DNA from 2 places in the Dactylosporangium thailandense genome. Region 2 is predicted to be linked to the other one. Evidence: riboswitches for the same ligand, from Rfam matches in the RefSeq annotation. Region 2 holds a riboswitch; the other holds the start of a gene.
What was found. A riboswitch is a leader RNA that binds a small molecule or an ion and turns the genes downstream of it on or off. The one in region 2 is predicted to bind cobalamin.
Positions count from the first base shown of each region.

Region 1 (8,830 bases), 6.1 Mb from region 2:
ACCCTCGCCGGGCAGTCCCGCGCGCTGGAGATCAACACCCGCCGCACGCTCGAGCCGACGCTGCTGCGGTGGTGGCGCGAGGCCGGTGGCGCCGCCGTGAGCTTCGGCAGCGACGCGCACCGGCCCGAGGCGGTGGCGGCCGGGTTCGCCGACGCCGCCGCGCTCGCGGAGGCGACCGGGTTCCGGCCCGGCCGCCACCCGTACGACCACTGGATCCGCTGAACGAGCGCTACGCCGCGCTACACGTCAGCGCCGGCGGGTTGTTCGTGCCCGTCCAGGTGCCGTTGAACCCGAAGCTCGTGCTCTGCCCCGCGCTCAGCCGGCCGTTGTAGCTCGCGTTGACCGCGGTGACCGTGGAGCCGCTGCTCGTCAGCGTGGCGTTCCAGTAGCTGCTCACGGTCTGGCCGTTGGCGAAGGTCATCTTCACCGTCCAGGTGCTGATGCCCGCCGAGCCGGCGGTGACCTTCACGTCCGCGCCGAAGCCGCCCGCCCACTCCGACGTCTTCGTGAAGGTCGCGGCGCACGCGCCGGTGACCGGCGGGGTCGAGGCCGAGGCGGAGGCGGACGCCGAGCGGCTGGCCGACGGCGAGGTGCTCGCGGAGCGCGACGGCGAGGCGGACGCCGACGGGGACTTCGAGGGCGAGGCCGACGGTGAGCCCGTCCCGCCGCCGGTGCCGGTGAAGATGACGTCGCTGCACAGGTAGTACGACTGGTCCAGGTGGCTGGCCTGCCAGATCGTGTAGATCACGTGCCGGCCCGTGCGGGTGCCGGCGTCGACCTCCGCCTGGTACTGCGGCGCGGGCGCGTACCGGGCGGTGCGCTGGAGAAGCTCCAGGCTGTTCCAGGTCAGCGGCTGAGTGGCCGGGTCGAAGCCCTGCTTGGTGATGTAGATGAGCAGGTAGTCCGCGCCGTGCTGGGCCTGGTCGGTCAGCGTGAGCGTGAACTTGTTCGGCTTCGTCGCGGCGACCCACGGGCCGACGGTGTCCAGGGAGGCGTAGAAGCCGTTCTGCGTACGGCCTCCGCTGCACAGCTGCCCGTCGGGGATCGCGGCCTGGTGGTTGCCGGCGACGCCCTCGCGGTAGAGGCCGTTCCAGTTCCACATCGTGTTCGGGTTGGCCTGCCAGGCCTGGGCGCACATCGGGTCGGTGTCGGCCATGTGCGGGTTCTGGAAGTCGGAGCCCCAGCGGGCCCAGCAGCCGTAGTTGCGGGACGGGGGATCGGTGAGCGAGCCGTGCGCGGCGGCCGAAGTGGGCCGGTCGAGCACGGTCAGGCCCAGGGCGGCGGTGACCACGACGAGGGCCCCGACCGCGAGGCGCCGGGCGGTCGATGAAAGTTGCATCGGTACTCCTCGGGGGTGCGCTGCCGCCGTCGCGCGTCCGGGCGCGGCGGCGACGCGGCTGACATTCGGACGGACCATGTCAACGCGCGCGGCTCCCGCCGGGGAGGGTAGCCGGTTAAACGAGGAATGTGAATATCTGCGCGGGCCGGTTCACCCCGGGGACCAGGTCGAGGTCCGGGGACGGCCCGGTGCGGCCGGCGAAGAGCCGGCTCACCCGGGGACCAGGTCGAGCACGCCACGGACCGCCCGCTCGACCGCCGCACGACCCGGGGACGGCCCGGTGCGGTCGGCGAAGAGCAGGTGCGCGGAGCCGATGAGCATCGCGCCCAGGGTCTGCGGGTCGGCGCCGGGCGCGAGGCGGCCCAGGTCGCGCTCGGCGGCCAGGTAGTCGCCGAGCATGACGGCGGCGTCGGTGAGCACCGGCACGCCGGCCGGCCACGTGTCGCGCAGCCGGGCGCGCAGCTCGTCGCGGAAGGTGATCAGGGCGACGATGGCGACCGCGACCGAGCCGAAGACGCCGATGAGCGCGTCGGCAACGTTGCCGGCGACGGTGCCGCCGCCCGCCGCGGACCGCAGCGCCTCGGCCTGCGGCGCCATGCGGTGCGCGCGGTCGAGCACGAACTCGGCCAGGAACGCGTCGAAGTCGGCGAAGTGCTTGTGCAGCACGCCCTTGGCGACCGCCGCCTCGGTCGTCACCGCGCGGCTGGTCAGGCCGCTCGGGCCGTCGCGCAGCAGGATGCGGTCGGCGGCGGCGAACAGCTGCTCGCGGACGTCGCGGATGGCCACCCCGGTCGGCACGTGTGCAACCCTCCATTGCCTAGTGGGCGCTTGCCCATTAAGGTGGGCGCATGCCCACTCTACCGTCACCGGAGCACCCGCATGAGCAGCGGGCGGTCGCGGAGTCCTTCGGCGCCGACGCCGAGCGCTACAACCGCGCCCGCCCCGGATACCCCGCCGCGCTGATCGAGCGCATCCTCGCCGGCAGCCCCGGCCGGACGGTGCTCGACGTCGGCTGCGGCACCGGGATCGTCGCGCGGCAGCTGCAGGCCGCCGGGTGCTCGGTGCTCGGCGTCGACCCCGATCCGCGCATGGCCGAGGTGGCGCGCCGGCAGGGGCTCGAGGTCGAGGTGGCGAGGATCGAGGCGTGGGACCCGGCCGGGCGCGCCTTCGACGCCGTCGTCGCCGGGCAGACCTGGCACTGGGTCGAGCCGGTCGGGGGCGCGGCCACGGCGGCGCGGGCGCTGCGGCCGGGCGGCCTGCTCGCGCTGTTCTGGAACGGCGTCGAGCCGCCGCCGGAGGTCGCCGAGGCCACCGGGAACGCCTTGCGCGAGCACATCCCGATCCCGGTGGCGGCCCGGTTCTCGTTCGGCGGCGAGGCGTACCGCCCCCTCGCCGACCGGGCCGCCGAGGGGATGCGCACGGCGGGCGGCTTCGGCGAGCCGGAGCCGTGGACGTTCCCGTGGCGGCGCGACTACACCCGCGACGAGTGGCTCGAGCAGGTGTCCACCTCCGGCGGCGTGAACCGGCTCCCGGCCGAGACCCTCGCCGGCGTCCTGGCGAAGGTGGGCCGGGCGATCCCCGACGCGTTCCCGGTCGTCTACAGCACCGTCGCGGTCGCGGCCCGCCGAAGCAGCTAACGGTCGCGGCCCGCCGAAGCAGCTACACGTCCTCGAGGTCGCCCTCCGTCTGGAGGTACACCTCGCGCAGACCGTCCAGAGTGGACTGCTCGGGGTGCTCCCACAGGCCCCGGTCGGCCGCCTCCAGCAGCCGCTCGGCGATCCCGTGCAGCGCCCAGGGGTTCGACTCCGTCAGGAACTTGTGGTTGTCCGGGTCGAACACGTAGGACTCGGCCAGCTTCTCGTACATCCAGTCGGCCACGACCCCGGCGGTGGCGTCGAAGCCGAAGAGGTAGTCGACGGTGGCCGCGAGCTCGAACGCGCCCTTGTAGCCGTGCCGGCGCATCGCCGCGAGCCAGCGCGGGTTGACGACCCGGGCCCGGAACACCCGCGCGGTCTCCTCGCTCAGCGTCCGGGTGCGCACGGCGTCCGGGTTCGTGCTGTCGCCGACGTACGCCGCGGGTGCCTTCCCGGTGAGGGCGCGCACGGTCGCCACCATGCCGCCGTGGTACTGGAAGTAGTCGTCCGAGTCCGCGATGTCGTGCTCGCGCGTGTCGGTGTTCTTGACCGCGACGCTGATCCGCTTGTACGCGCCCTCCATGTCGGCCCGCGCCTCGATGCCGTCGACGCCGCGGCCGTACGCGTAGCCGCCCCAGACCGCGTAGACCTCGGCGAGGTCGCGGTCGTCGCGCCAGTTCCGGCTGTCGATGAGCGGGAGGATGCCGGCCCCGTAGGCGCCCGGCTTGGAGCCGAACACGCGCAGCGAGGCCCGGCGCGCGTCGCCGTGCCCGGCGACGTCGGCCTCGATGTGCGCCTTGACGAAGTTCTCCTCCGGCGACTCCCCCGGGGCCGAGGCCGCGAGCTGGACGGCGTCGTCGAGCAGGGCGACCACGTGCGGGAAGGCGTCGCGGAAGAAGCCGGAGATGCGCATGGTCACGTCGATGCGCGGCCGGCCCAGCTCCGCGAGCTCGATGCGTTCGAGCCGGGTGACCCGCCGCGACGCCTCGTCCCACACCGGCCGCACGCCGAGCAGCGCGAGGGCCTCGGCGATGTCGTCGCCGGCGGTGCGCATGGCGCTGGTGCCCCACATCGACAGCCCGACGGAGCGGGGCCAGTCGCCGTGGTCGGCCCGGTACCGCGTGAGCAGCGAATCGGCCATGGCCTGCCCGGTCTCCCAGGCGAGCCGGCTCGGCACCGCCTTGGGGTCCACGGAGTAGAAGTTGCGGCCGGTCGGCAGCACGTTGATGAGGCCGCGCAGCGGGGAACCGCTCGGCCCGGCGGGCACGTAGCCGCCGTCGAGCGCGTGCAGCACCATCGTCAGCTCGTCGGTGGTGCGGGCCAGGCGCGGCACGATCTCCTCGGCGGCGAAGCGCAGGACACGTACGACATCCGGATTGTCGGAAATCTCCGACAATCCGGAGACATCCCAATCGCGAGCCTCCATCGCCGCGACAAGCGCGCGGGCGCGCGACTCGACGTCGTCGACCGCGGCCCTATCCACAGTGGACTCATCGTGCCCCAGCGCCTCGCGCAGGCCGGGCAGGGCCGCCACCTGGCCGCCCCACATCTGGCGGGCCCGCAGCATGGCCAGCACCAGGTCGATCCGCGCCTCGCCGGAGGGGGCCTGGCCGAGCACGTGCAGGCCGTCGCGGATCTGCACGTCCTTGACCTCGCACAGCCAGCCGTCGACGTGCAGCAGGAAGTCGTCGAACTCGGCGTCGTGCGGCCGGTCGTCCAGCCCCAGGTCGTGGTCGAGCTTCGCGGCCTGGATGAGGGTCCAGATCTGGGCCCGGATCGCCGGCAGCTTGGCCGGGTCGAGCGCGGCGATGTTCGCGTGCTCGTCGAGCAGCTGCTCGAGGCGGGCGATGTCGCCGTAGGTGTCCGCCCGGGCCATCGGCGGCACCAGGTGGTCGACGAGCGTGGCGTGGGCGCGGCGCTTGGCCTGGGTGCCCTCGCCGGGGTCGTTGACGAGGAACGGGTAGATGAGCGGCAGGTTGCCCAGGGCCGCGTCCGCGCCGCAGCCGGCCGACAGCCCGACCGTCTTGCCCGGCAGCCACTCGAGGTTGCCGTGCTTGCCGACGTGCACGACGGCGTGGGCGCCGAAGGAGTCGGCGAGCCAGCGGTAGGCGGCGAGGTAGTGGTGCGACGGCGGCAGGTCCGGGTCGTGGTAGATGGCCACCGGGTTCTCGCCGAACCCGCGCGGCGGCTGCACCATCACCACGACGTTGCCCCGCCGCAGCGCGGCGAGCACGATGTCGCCGTCGTCCGGGTCCACGAACAGCTCGCCCGGGGCCGGGCCCCAGTGCTGCTCCATCCCGGCCCGCAGGTCCTCCGGCAGCGTCTCGAAGAACGCCCGGTAGCGCTCGGCCGGAATCCGCACCGGGTTGCCGCGCAGCTGCTCCTCGGTGAGCCAGTTGACGTCCTGGCCGCCGGCCGCGATGAGCTCGTGGATGAGCGCGTCGCCGTCGGACGGGAAGCCCTCGCCGAGGTCGTAGCCGCGCTCGGCCAGCGCGGCCAGCAGCCGCACGACGCTCGCGGGTGTGTCGAGGCCGACGGCGTTGCCGATCCGCGAGTGCTTCGTCGGGTACGCGCTGAGCATCACCACGATCCGCTTGTCCGCGTTCGCCAGGCCCCGCAGGCGCGCGTGGGCCGCGGCGATCCCCGCCACCCGGCCCGCCCGCTCGGGATCGGCGACGTAGACGGTGAGGCCGTCCTCGTCGATCTCCTTGAACGAGAACGGCACGGTGATGAGCCGCCCGTCGAACTCCGGGATGGCGACCTGGGTCGCGGTGTCCAGCGGCGACAGCCCGTCGTCGTTTCCGTCCCACGTCTCGCGGCTGCTGGTCAGGCACAGGCCCTGCAGGATCGGCACGTCCAGGGCGGCGAGCGCGCCCACGTCCCAGGCCTCGTCCTCGCCGCCGGCCTGCGCGTCGGCCGGGCGGGTGCCGCCGGCCGCGAGCACGGTCACGATGAGCGCGTCGGCCCGGCGCAGGGTGTCGAGCAGCTCGGGCGGGGCGGTGCGCAGGGAGGCGGCGAAGACCGGCAGGGGCTGTACACCTTCAGCCTCCAGCGCGGCGCAGAGGCCCTCGACGAACGCGGTGTTCCCGGCGACGTGGTGGGCCCGGTAGTAGATGACGGCGACCGTCGGCCCGTCCACCGGCGCGGCCTCGCGCTCCAGCACGCCCCACGCTGGGGTCTCGACCGGGGCGGCGAAGCCGTGGCCGGTGAGCAGGACGGTGTCGCAGAGGAAGCGGTGCAGCTCGGCGAGGTTGGCGGCGCCGCCGAAGGCCAGGTAGGCGTGGGCCTGCGCGGCGAGGCCGGCCGGGACCGTGGAGTGGCTCATGAGCTCGGCGTCGGGGGCCTGCTCGCCGCCGAGGACGACCACCGGGAGCCCGGTCGCCAGGAGCGCGTCGAAGCCCTCCTGCCAGTCGCGGTACCCCCCCGAGGAACCGCACCACGACCAGCTCCGCGCCCTCGGCGAGCCCCGGCAGGTCCTCGACCGCCGTGCGCGAGGGGTTGGCCAGGCGCCACGCGGCACCACTGGCCCGGGCGCTGAGCAGGTCGGTGTCGGACGTCGACAACAGCAGGATCACGCCGGGTCCTCCCTCGGGGTCCGCGCCCCAAGACGGTGGGATGGGTCCGGCGGCGGAGAGTATCCTGGCTTGCCGGAAATCGTCTCTCCGGTTCACAGTGGCGGGACCGTCCCGGATTCGCACCGGGTTCCTCCACGTCGCCGTTGCACAGCGCCGTCAACTCTTCAGGACGAGCGTGTGTGCCGTCAAGCGCAGGTAGTATCCGCCGCGTGCAGGCTCCCAGCGGACGCGACGCCCCCGACCGGTGCCCCGGCGCCGTGCAGGTCCACGCGGCCGCCGACGGCGGGCTGGCGCGCGTGCGGCTGCCCGGCGGGCGGCTCACCGCCGCGGGGCTGACGGTCCTGCGCACCGCCGCGGCCGAACTCGGCGATCCGGCACTGGAGCTCACCTCTCGCGGAAACGTGCAGGTCAGGGCGTTGCGGCCGGGGGCCGAGCACGAGCTCGCGGCCCGGCTCACCGTCGCCGGGCTGCTGCCGTCGGCCACCCACGAGCGGGTCCGCAACATCGTCGCCAGCCCGCTGAGCGCGGCCGTGCGCCCCCTGGTCGCGGCGTTCGACGCGCTGCTGTGCGCCACGCCGGCCCTCGCGGGGCTGCCGGGCCGGTTCCTGGCCACCGTCGACGACGGCCGCGGGGACGTGACGCCGCTGCTCGGCGACGTGGGCCTGCACGGGTCCCGGCTGACCCTCGCCGGTCGCCCCACCGCGCGGCACGGTGGCCCCGAGCTGCTCGTTCGCGCCGCCGAGGCGTTCCTGGCCGAGCGCGCCGCGCAGTCCTCGCAGGCCTGGCGGCTGGCCGAGCTGGACGACGGCCCGGCGCGCGTCGCCGCGCGGCTGGGCACCACCGTCTCGGACACTCCGCTCACCCGGTCGGGCCCGCCCGAGCCCGGCATCCACGGCTCGTCCGCCGTGCTCGCCGTGCCGCTCGGACTGCTCACGCCGGCCCAGTCCGCGGCGCTGGCCGGAGAGATCATCGTCACGCCATGGCGCACCGTGGTCGTGCCCACATCGACGATGCCGCAAGCTGTGGCGTCCGGGCTCGTCGCGGACCCGGCCTCGCCGTGGGCCGGGGTGACGGCGTGCGCGGGCCGCCCGGGGTGTGCCAAGGCGCTCGCCGACGTTCGCGCGGACGCCCGGGCCTCGGTGCTCGCGGGCTCCTCGGAGCCGGCGCACTGGGTGGGCTGCGAGCGGCGCTGCGGCGCACCGAAGGGGAGACACGTGGAGATGTTGGCGACGGCGTCGGGCTACCAGCGCAGCGTGCGCGGATGAGCGACTACATCCGCGACGGGGCCGAGATCTACCGGCGCTCGTTCGCGACCATCCGGGCCGAGGCCGACCTGTCCGGGCTGCCGGCCGACGTCGCCCAGGTGACGGTCCGCATGATCCACGCCTGCGGCATGGTCGACCTCCCCGCCGACGTCGGCTACTCCCCCGGCGTGGTCGCGGCCGCGCGCGCCGCGCTGCGGTCGGGCGCGCCGATCCTGTGCGACGCCGAGATGGTCGCGTCGGGGGTGACCCGGGCGCGGCTGCCCCGCGACAACGAGGTCGTGTGCACGCTGCGCGATCCGGCGGTACCGGCGCTGGCCTCGACCCTGGGCAACACGCGCAGCGCGGCCGCGCTCGAGCTGTGGCGGGGCCGCATCGACGGCGCCGTCGTGGCCGTCGGCAACGCGCCCACCGCCCTGTTCCGGCTGCTGGAGATGGTCGCCGAGGGGGCCGGCACGCCCGCCGCGGTGATCGGCATCCCGGTGGGGTTCATCGGCGCCGCCGAGTCGAAGGCGGCCCTGGCCGAGTCCGGCCTCGAGCACCTCGTGGTGCACGGCCGCCGGGGCGGCAGCGCGATGACGGCCGCCGCCGTCAACGCCATCGCGAGCGAGAAGGAATGATCACGGTGGAGACTGGGCGGCTGTACGGGGTGGGCCTCGGCCCCGGGGACCCGGAGCTGATGACGGTCAAGGCGGCCCGGCTCGTCGCGGCCGCGCCCGTCGTCGCCTACCACAGCGCCCGCCACGGCCGCAGCATCGCCCGCGCGATCGCCGCGCCCTACCTGCGCCCGGAGCAGGTCGAGGAGGCCCTGGTCTACCCGGTGACGACCGAGGACACGCCCGACTACCGGGGCGTGATCGAGGAGCACTACGACGCGTGGGCGGCGCGGCTGGCCGTCCACCTCGACGCCGGCCGGGACGTGGTCGTGCTGTGCGAGGGCGACCCGCTGTTCTACGGCTCCTACATGCACATGCACAAGCGGCTGTCGCAGCGGTACCGCACCGAGGTCGTCCCCGGCGT
Region 1 is NZ_AP029195.1:7,030,884-7,039,713, forward strand. Features, by position in the region: gene AC6JBM_RS31080 (histidinol-phosphatase HisJ family protein) at 1-222, shown strand, start outside; gene AC6JBM_RS31085 (lytic polysaccharide monooxygenase) at 230-1,339, opposite strand; gene AC6JBM_RS31090 (TetR/AcrR family transcriptional regulator) at 1,550-2,137, opposite strand; gene AC6JBM_RS31095 (class I SAM-dependent methyltransferase) at 2,188-2,976, shown strand; partial or broken gene cobN (cobaltochelatase subunit CobN) at 2,999-6,548, opposite strand; cobalamin riboswitch at 6,586-6,721, opposite strand; gene AC6JBM_RS31105 (ferredoxin-like domain-containing protein) at 6,758-7,813, shown strand; gene AC6JBM_RS31110 (precorrin-8X methylmutase) at 7,810-8,430, shown strand; gene AC6JBM_RS31115 (precorrin-2 C(20)-methyltransferase) at 8,427-8,830, shown strand, end outside.
Region 1: another riboswitch for cobalamin. It lies ahead of cobN (cobaltochelatase subunit CobN); the one in region 2 lies ahead of AC6JBM_RS03980 (ribonucleoside-diphosphate reductase subunit alpha).

Region 2 (8,830 bases):
CTGCTCGACGCCGGCCTCGCCGGGCTCGTGCTCGCCGTCACCGTCGTGTCGTGGCCGGGCTACGCCCGCGTCGTTCGCGGCTATGCGCTGCAGCTGCGCGACGAGCCGTACGTCGCCGCGGCCCGCATCGCCGGCACCCCGCACTGGAGGATCGTCGGCACGCACGTGCTGGGCGGGCTCGCCGGGCCGGTCCTGATCCTCGCGATGGTCGACGTCGGCGAGGTCGTCATCGCCATCGCCGGCCTGTCGTTCCTGGGCCTGGGCGTGCGGCCGCCGGACCCGGAGTGGGGCGCCATGCTCAACGAGGCGCGCGGCTTCGTGGAGGACGCGCCGTGGATGTTCCTCGCGCCGGGCCTGGCGATCGTCGCCGTCGTCATCGCCGTCACCTACCTCGGCGACGCCGTCCGCGACGCGCTCGAACCCCGCCGCCCGCGGCTGCCGGCCCCCCGCGGCCGCCGGAGCGCCCGGCCGGTCCTCGCGCTGGACGAGCCGGTCCTGGCCCGCCTCGGCGGTCTCACCGTCGACGCCGGCGAGACCCGCATCCTCGACGGCGTCAGCATCGACCTGCGCGCGGGGGAGTGCCTCGGCCTGGTCGGCGAGAGCGGCTCCGGCAAGTCGACGCTCGCCGGAGCGCTGCTCGGCCTGCTCCGCCCGCCACTGGCGGTGTCCGGCGGCCTGACCCTCTTCGGCGCGGACACCGGCGGCTGGACCGACGCCGACTGGCGCCGCGTGCGCGGCCGGCACGTCAGCCTGATCACGCAGGACCCGCTCACGGCCCTCAACCCGGTCCTGACCATCGGCACCCAGCTCACCGAGACCGTCCGCGCCCACCATCGCGTCTGCCGGGCCGAGGCCCGGCGGCGCGCGGCCGAGACCCTCGAGCGGGTCCAGCTCGACCCGGAGCTGCTGCGGGCGTACCCGCACCAGCTCTCCGGCGGCATGCGGCAACGGGTCTGCATCGCCATCGCCGTCATCAACCGGCCCCGGCTGCTGATCTGCGACGAGCCGACCACCGCCCTCGACGTGAGCACCCAGGCCCGCATCCTGACCGAGCTCGCCGCGCTGCGCCGCACCCTCGGCATCGGCATGCTGTTCATCTCCCACGACCTGCGGCTGGTGTCGCAGGTCGCGGACCGGGTCGCCGTCCTGCGCGAGGGGCGGCTGGTCGAACAGGGCAGCGCCGCGGACGTCTTCGCCGCACCCGCCGACCCGTACACCCGGAGGCTCGTCGATGCTGCGCGTTGACGGACTGTCCAAAGTGTACGGCCGGCGGCAGGTGCTGGCCGGCGTCACGTTCACGGTCGCGGCGGGGGAGACCGTCGCCCTCGTCGGCGCATCCGGCGCGGGCAAGACCACCGTCGGTCAGTGCGTCGTGGGACAGGTCCGGCCGACGACCGGCACCCTGCGCTGGAACGACCTGCCGATCCGCCGCTCGCTGTGGCACACCGGCCGGGAGCGCCGCTGGCGCCGCGACATCCAGCTCGTCCAGCAGGACCCGCGGGCCGCCCTCAATCCACGGTGGACGGCCGGGCGCAGCGTCGGCGAACCCGCCCGCAACTTCCCCGGCGGCCGGACCGCGGCCGAGCTGTTCGAGCGGGTCGGGCTCGATCCCGCACTCCGGCACCGGTACCCGCACGAGCTGAGCACCGGCCAGTGCCAACGGGTCTGCATCGCCCGCGCCCTGGTACCCCGGCCGAAGCTGCTGGTGCTCGACGAGCCGCTGTCCGCACTCGACCTGCCGGTGCAGGCACAGATCCGCGACCTGCTCGCCGAGCTGCACCGCACCGAGGGGCTGGGCTACCTGTTCATCTCCCACGACCTCGTCGCCGTCGCCGCGCTGTGCACCCGCGTCATCGTGCTGCACCACGGCCGGATCGCCGAGGAGGCGGCCACCGCCGACCTGCTCGCGAACCCGGTCCACCCGCACAGCCGCGACCTCGTCGCCGACACCCCGACCCTGAAGTACGGCCCGGCATGAGCAGGCCGCAACTCGGTGCCCGGTTCACCGCACCCCGCGGGGTGCCCGAGGGACCCGGCTGGCACCACGCGACGGTCCTGACCGGCCCGATGCTGCACGAGCTGGTCGCGGACCACGCCCGCGCCCGGGACACCGGCCATCTCGTCGCGGCCGCGTCGCTGCTGTTCTGCCAGTACGTCAACCAGGTCACCGGCCCCGTCCTCGCCCGCTGCTTCCTCGAGGACCGCATCGTCGACGCGGCGGCGGCCGGCACCTGGATCCACATCGCCGGCGGCCGCCTCGACAACGCCGCGTTCGCCGGTGATGCGGCCGGCGACCGGCCCCGCGACGACACGACGACGGGCTGGCTCGTCGAGCGCATGCTGGACGAGAACTTCGCCCCGGCGATCGACGCGTGGCACCGCGTCACCCGCGTGGGCCGCCGCACCCTGTGGGGCAACGTCGCCAGCGGTATCGCCACCGCGATGCGCAGCATCTCCTGGACGCAGGACGACCCGGCCCGCTTCGTGACCGACACCGTCGCGCTGCTCGACCGGCATCCGCGCACCCGGGACCTGTGCGTGGTGGCGGACCTGGCGGCCGGTGACAGCCGCTGGCAGGTACACCATCGGCGCACCTGCTGCCTGATGTACAAGACCGGCGACGGCAGCTTCTGCGCCACCTGCAGCGTGCTCCCGGCGCCGGAGCGAGCGGCCCGGGCCCGCCGCATGGTGGACACCCCGACCACGTGACCGCCGGTCGGCAGTGACGCACGGTGATGCGACCCGCGCGACACGCCGACACACCATATGGTGGTTCGCTTTCTCGATGCCTCCCATATATGGTGTTGCTCGCAGCTGGTTCGGCCGCCCCCGCGGGACGGCCGTGGCAACAGGGAACCCGGTGTGAATCCGGGACTGCCCCGCAGCGGTGAGTGGGAACGAAAGCCGTCAACGAAGCACTGGGCCGCGAGGCCTGGGAAGCGACGGCCGGTAGGTGGCTGAGAGGCCGCGCCCGCGAGTCCGAAGACCTGCCAGCGCACCGTGCGCCAAACCGGGCGTGCGGTGGTCGGAGGCCGCGCGGGACGGCCGACGCCAACGCGGGTGACGGCGTGCCGTCTCCCCGTGGCGTCGTCCCCTGTGCGCCAACCACGGGTGACGAGGGGGACTCATGACGGTCACGCAGGACGCGGCCGCGCCGGAGCAGCGGCGGCACGCGATGCAGGTCCGCAAGCGCAACGGTGATCTGGAACCGGTCGACGTCAACAAGATCGTCAAGGCGGTCGAGCGGTGGGTCGCCGACCTCGACGAGATCGACCCGCTGCGGGTCGCCACGAAGACGATCAGCGGCCTCTACGACGGGGCCACGACGGCCGAGCTGGACCGGCTGTCGATCCAGACCGCGGCCGAGCTGATCGGCGAGGAGCCGCAGTATTCCAGGCTCGCCGCCCGGCTCCTCGCGGCGTTCGTGGACAAGGAGGTCCGCGGGCAGGCGGTCGCGAGCTTCAGCCAGTCGATCCGCTACGGCCACCAGCTGGGCCTGATCGGCGACGAGACGGCCGCGTTCGTCGCCGCGAACGCCCGCAAGCTCGACGATGCCGTCGATCTCGGCGGGGACCTGCGCTTCGAGTACTTCGGCCTGCGCACCGTCGCCGACCGCTACCTGCTGCGCCACCCCGAGACCCGCCTCGTCGTCGAGACGCCCCAGTACTGGCTGCTCCGCGTCGCCTGCGGGCTCTCGCAGACGCCGGGCGAGGCGATCGGCTTCTACCGGCTCATGTCGTCCCTCGCATACCTGCCGTCCTCGCCGACGCTGTTCAACTCCGGCACCCGGCACACGCAGATGTCCTCGTGCTTCCTTGTGGACTCGCCGAAGGACGAGCTCGACTCGATCTACGAGCGGTATCACCAGGTCGCCAAGCTCTCGAAGTTCTCCGGCGGCATCGGCATCTCCTGGTCGCGCGTGCGCGGGCGGGGCGCGCTGATTCGCGGTACCAACGGGAAATCCAACGGGATCGTGCCCTTCCTGAAGACGCTGGACGCGGGTGTCGCCGCGGTGAACCAGGGCGGGCGGCGCAAGGGCGCGGCGTGCGTGTATCTGGAGCCGTGGCACCCGGACATCGAGGAGTTCCTCGAGCTGCGGGACAACACCGGCGAGGAGGCCCGCCGCACGCACAACCTCAACCTGGCCAACTGGCTGCCGGACGAGTTCATGCGCCGGGTCGAGGCCGACGCCGACTGGTCGCTGGTCGACCCGTCCGACGCGCCCGAGCTGCCGGACCTGTTCGGCGCCGACTTCGACGAGGCCTACCGGGCCGCGGAGAAGCGCGCCGTGCGCACGGTGAAGGCCCGCGAGCTCTACGGGAAGATGATGCGCACCCTCGCGCAGACCGGCAACGGCTGGATGACGTTCAAGGACCGCTCCAACGCGCTGTCGAATCAGACGGGGGCGCCGGGTAACACCATCCACCTGTCCAACCTGTGCACCGAGATCGTCGAGGTCAACAGCGACGGCGAGACCGCCGTGTGCAACCTCGGCTCGATCAACCTCGGCGCGCACGTGAGCGCCGCCGGCGTCGACTGGGAGCGGCTGCGTGAGACGGTCCGCACCGCCGTGGTGTTCCTCGATCGCGTCATCGACATCAACTACTACCCCTCGCAGCAGGCGGGCGCGTCGAACCCGCGGTGGCGGCCGGTCGGTCTCGGCCTGATGGGCCTGCAGGACGCCTTCTTCGCGCTGAAGCTACCGTTCGACTCCGCGGCCGCGCGCGAGTTGTCCACAAGGGTGCAGGAAGAAATCTTCCTCACCGCGCTGGAGACGTCCGCGGAACTGGCCGCGCGGTTCGGCCCGCACCCGGCGTACGCCGAGACCCGCGCGGCGTCCGGCGTGCTGCACCCGGACCTCTGGGGCATGAGCACGGACGGCGAGCGCTGGGCGGCGTTGCGCACACAGATCGCCGAACACGGCCTGCGCAACTCGCTGCTCATCGCGATCGCGCCGACCGCGACCATCGCCTCGATCGCGGGCTGCTACGAGTGCATCGAGCCGCAGGTGTCCAACCTGTTCAAGCGCGAGACGATGTCGGGGGAGTTCCTGCAGATCAACTCGTACCTGGTCCGGGAGCTCAAGGCCCGCGCGCTGTGGACGGCGCCGATCCGGGAGCGGATCAAGCGGGCCGAGGGCTCCGTGCAGGACCTCGGGGAGCTGCCGGCGGACGTGCGGGAGCTGTACCGCACGGCGTGGGAGCTGCCGCAGCGCTCGCTCATCGATCTCGCCGCGGCCCGGGCGCCCTTCATCGACCAGTCGCAGTCGCTGAACCTGTTCATGAGCGCGCCCACGATCGGGAAGCTGTCCTCGATGTACCTGCACGCGTGGAAGTCCGGCCTGAAGACGACGTACTACCTGCGATCCCGGCCGGCCACCCGAATCCAGCAGGCGACGGTGTCGATCATCGCGCCCGCCGCCGAGGCGGTCGCGTGCTCGCTGGAGAACCCCGAGTCGTGCGAGGCGTGCCAGTGAGCCTCCTCGACCCCGGCATGAACCTGACGCTGCGGCCCATGCGGTACCCGCACTTCTTCGACCGGTACAAGGACGCCATCAAGAACACGTGGACCGTCGAGGAGGTGGACCTGCACAGCGACCTGCCCGACCTGGCCAGGCTCACCCCGGCCGAGCGGCACCTGGTCTCGCGTCTGGTCGCCTTCTTCGCCACCGGTGACACGATCGTCGCCAACAACCTCGTCCTGAACCTGTACCAGCACGTGAACTCGCCCGAGGGAAGGCTGTACCTGTCCCGGCAGCTGTTCGAGGAGGCCGTGCACGTCCAGTTCTACCTGAACCTGCTCGACACCTACGTGCCCGACGAGGCCGAGCGGTTCGCGGCGTTCGCGGCGGTGGAGAACATCCCGTCGATCGCCCGCAAGGCCGAGTTCTGCTTCCGCTGGATCGACTCCCTCGGCGAGCTGCGGGAGCTCAAGACCCGCGACGACCGCCGGGCGTTCCTGCTCAACCTGATCTGCTTCGCGGCGTGCATCGAGGGCCTGTTCTTCTACGGCGCCTTCGCCTACGTGTACTACCTGCGCTCCCGCGGCCTGCTGCACGGCCTCGCCTCGGGCACCAACTGGGTGTTCCGCGACGAGTCCATGCACATGGCGTTCGCCTTCGACGTGGTGCAGACCGTCCGCTCGGAGGAGCCGGACCTGTTCGACGACACGATGGCGGCGCAGGTGCGCGACATGCTCGCCGAGGCCGTCGAGTGCGAGGTCCAGTTCGCCGCGGACCTGCTCGGGCAGGGTGTCTCGGGCATGTCCCTGGCCGACATGCGCGAGTACCTGCAGCACGTCGCCGACCGGCGGCTCGCGCTGCTGGGGATCGGGCCGCTGTACGGCAGCCGCAACCCCTTCGCCTTCATGGAACTGCAGGACGTGCAGGAGCTGTCGAACTTCTTCGAGCGCCGCGTCTCGGCCTACCAGGTCGGCGTCACCGGCACCGTTTCCTTCGACGACGACTTCTGATTCGCGGCGCCGTAGCCCGTCGCAGGAGCCCGGCGCTCATCACGATCCACTATGGACCGCCGCCCGGCTTCTGGAGTGTCGCGGAAGTGACGCTGTGTTCCAAGTCAGCCTTGGGCGGGGGACAAGTCAGCTCCAAGAGGCGGCCCGCAACCTGCTTCCTGTCAGACGCAATCGCCAATGATCAATCTTTTCCGGACAGGATGTGGGGAACATGATGAGGTCCAAGGCGCTGATCGGCGTCGCCGGTGCCGTCGTCGCGGTCGGTTCGTCGCTGGCCTTCGGCGCGGCGCCGGGCTACGCGGCCGGCGGCTCCGAGCCGGGTGTCGCGTACGGCTGGGGCGCCAACACCTTCGGCCAGGCCGGTGCCGGTACGGGGGCGGCGCAGTACAACAGTCCACAGCGGGCGGCCCTGCCGGGCGACGTCGTGCAGCTGCAGAGCGGCGGCCGAGCGGGCTACGCCCGGCTGGCCGACGGGCGGTTGCTGTCCTGGGGGTACAACCTCAACTCCGCCCTCGGCAACGGTTCCACGATCGCGAGCACGCGCCCCGCGGCGCCGGTGCTCGGCATCGGCGGCGTGGGCACGCTCACGGATGTCGTCGACGTCGCGGTACACATGGAAAGCGCCATCGCGGCGGTGCTGGCCGACGGCACGGTGGTCGCCTGGGGCTCGAACGTGAACCGGCAGCTCGGCGACGGCTCGACGGGCAGCGTCCGGGCGTATCCGGAGCGGGTGCTGACCGCGCCGGGCCTGCCGCTGACCGGCGCGGTGGACGTCGAGTCGGGCGTCGAGGCGACGTACGCGCTGATGGCCGACGGCACCGTCACCGCCTGGGGCGCGGTGAAGTGCGACGGCGCGCTGGCGGGCACGACGCCGTTCGCGACGCCGGTGGCGGGGCTCAGCGACATCCGGCAGATCGCGGTCGCCGGCGGCGTGGCCCTGTTCCGGCGCGGCGACGGTGCGGTGCTCTCCTGCGGCGGCGAGGCGCGTGCGCTCGGCCGGCCGTACGGCCCGCTGAACTCGACGACCTCGGCGTACGTGCCGGTGCAGGTCACCGATCTCGGCCCGGGCAGCGACGTGGTGGACATCTCGGCCGGCATTTCGGCGATGTCCGCGCTGACCGGGGACGGCCGGCTGTACCTGTGGGGGGACAACACGCAGTACCAGCTCACCCCGCTCGGCGTGTCGGGCGGCGTGGCGGTGCCGACGGAGCTGGTCCGCCCGGCCGGTGAGCCGAAGATCGTCGACGTGGAGAACGACAACGCGCCGGTCACGTACGCGGTGCGGGCCGACGGATCGATGCTGGTCTGGGGCTGCAACATGTTCGGCATGGCCGGGACCGGCACGACCACCATGCTGGTGAGCCCGACCGTGGTCAGCGTGCCGGGCCGCGCCATCGTCAGCGTCGCCGCGGCGAACTGGGACGTCCTGGCGGTCACCGTACCGGCGGTCTGACCCGCACGCACGCAACACCCGCCTCGCCCGGGCCCATCGGCCCGGGCGAGGCGTTCGTGTATTCGTGGCGGACCTGAAAGGGTCGGCGGACAGCGTGGCCGTGGTCGAACCCGGTACGGTTACTCCGCATGACCGGGACCGAGACCGAGTTCTCCGCGGGCCTCATCCGCGACCTGCTGCGGGACCAGCATCCGGACCTGGCCGAGCTGCCCCTCCGCGAGGTGGACGGCGGCTGGGGCAACCAGATGTGGCGCCTCGGCGACGAACTGGCCGTGCGGATCCAGCGCATGGACACCGACCCCGATCGCCAGCTCAAGGAGCGCCGGTGGCTGCCGCTGCTCGCCCCGCGCCTGCCGCTGCCGATCCCCGTCCCGGTGCGCAGTGGTACACCCTCCGAGCGCTGTCCCAAGATGTGGACGGTCATGACGTGGGTTCCGGGCCTGCCGCTGGACCACGGGTCGATCACCCGCGGCGAGCACGCGGCCGGCACCCTGGCGGCGTTCCTCCGGGCGCTGCACGTGGCGGCGCCCGCCGACGCACCGGCCGACCCGGGCCGCGGCGCGCACCCCAAGGACTGCACGGACGGCTTCGAGCGGTTCTTCCACGCCGTGGACGCCGACGCGATCGGTTCCGACGCCGCCGACGTCCGGGCCGTCTGGGACGACGCCGTCGCGGCCCCCGCGTGGGCGGGTCCGCCGGTGTGGGTGCACGGCGACCTGCATCCCGCGAACGTCGTCGTCGCGGACGGGACGCTGGCGGGCGTGGTCGACTTCGGCGAACTGTTCGCCGGCGACCCGGCGTCGGACCTGGCGGCCGCCTGGGTCCTGCTGCCGGCGGGCGCGGCCGCGCGCTTCTTCGCCGCGTACGCGGAGGCTGACGAGGCGTCGGTCCGGCGCGCCCGCGGGC
Region 2 is NZ_AP029195.1:935,994-944,823, forward strand. Features, by position in the region: gene AC6JBM_RS03965 (dipeptide/oligopeptide/nickel ABC transporter permease/ATP-binding protein) at 1-1,245, shown strand, start outside; gene AC6JBM_RS03970 (ABC transporter ATP-binding protein) at 1,232-1,978, shown strand; gene AC6JBM_RS03975 (hypothetical protein) at 1,975-2,709, shown strand; cobalamin riboswitch at 2,799-3,009, shown strand; gene AC6JBM_RS03980 (ribonucleoside-diphosphate reductase subunit alpha) at 3,128-5,476, shown strand; gene AC6JBM_RS03985 (ribonucleotide-diphosphate reductase subunit beta) at 5,494-6,471, shown strand; gene AC6JBM_RS03990 (RCC1 domain-containing protein) at 6,683-7,924, shown strand; gene AC6JBM_RS03995 (phosphotransferase) at 8,053-8,830, shown strand, end outside.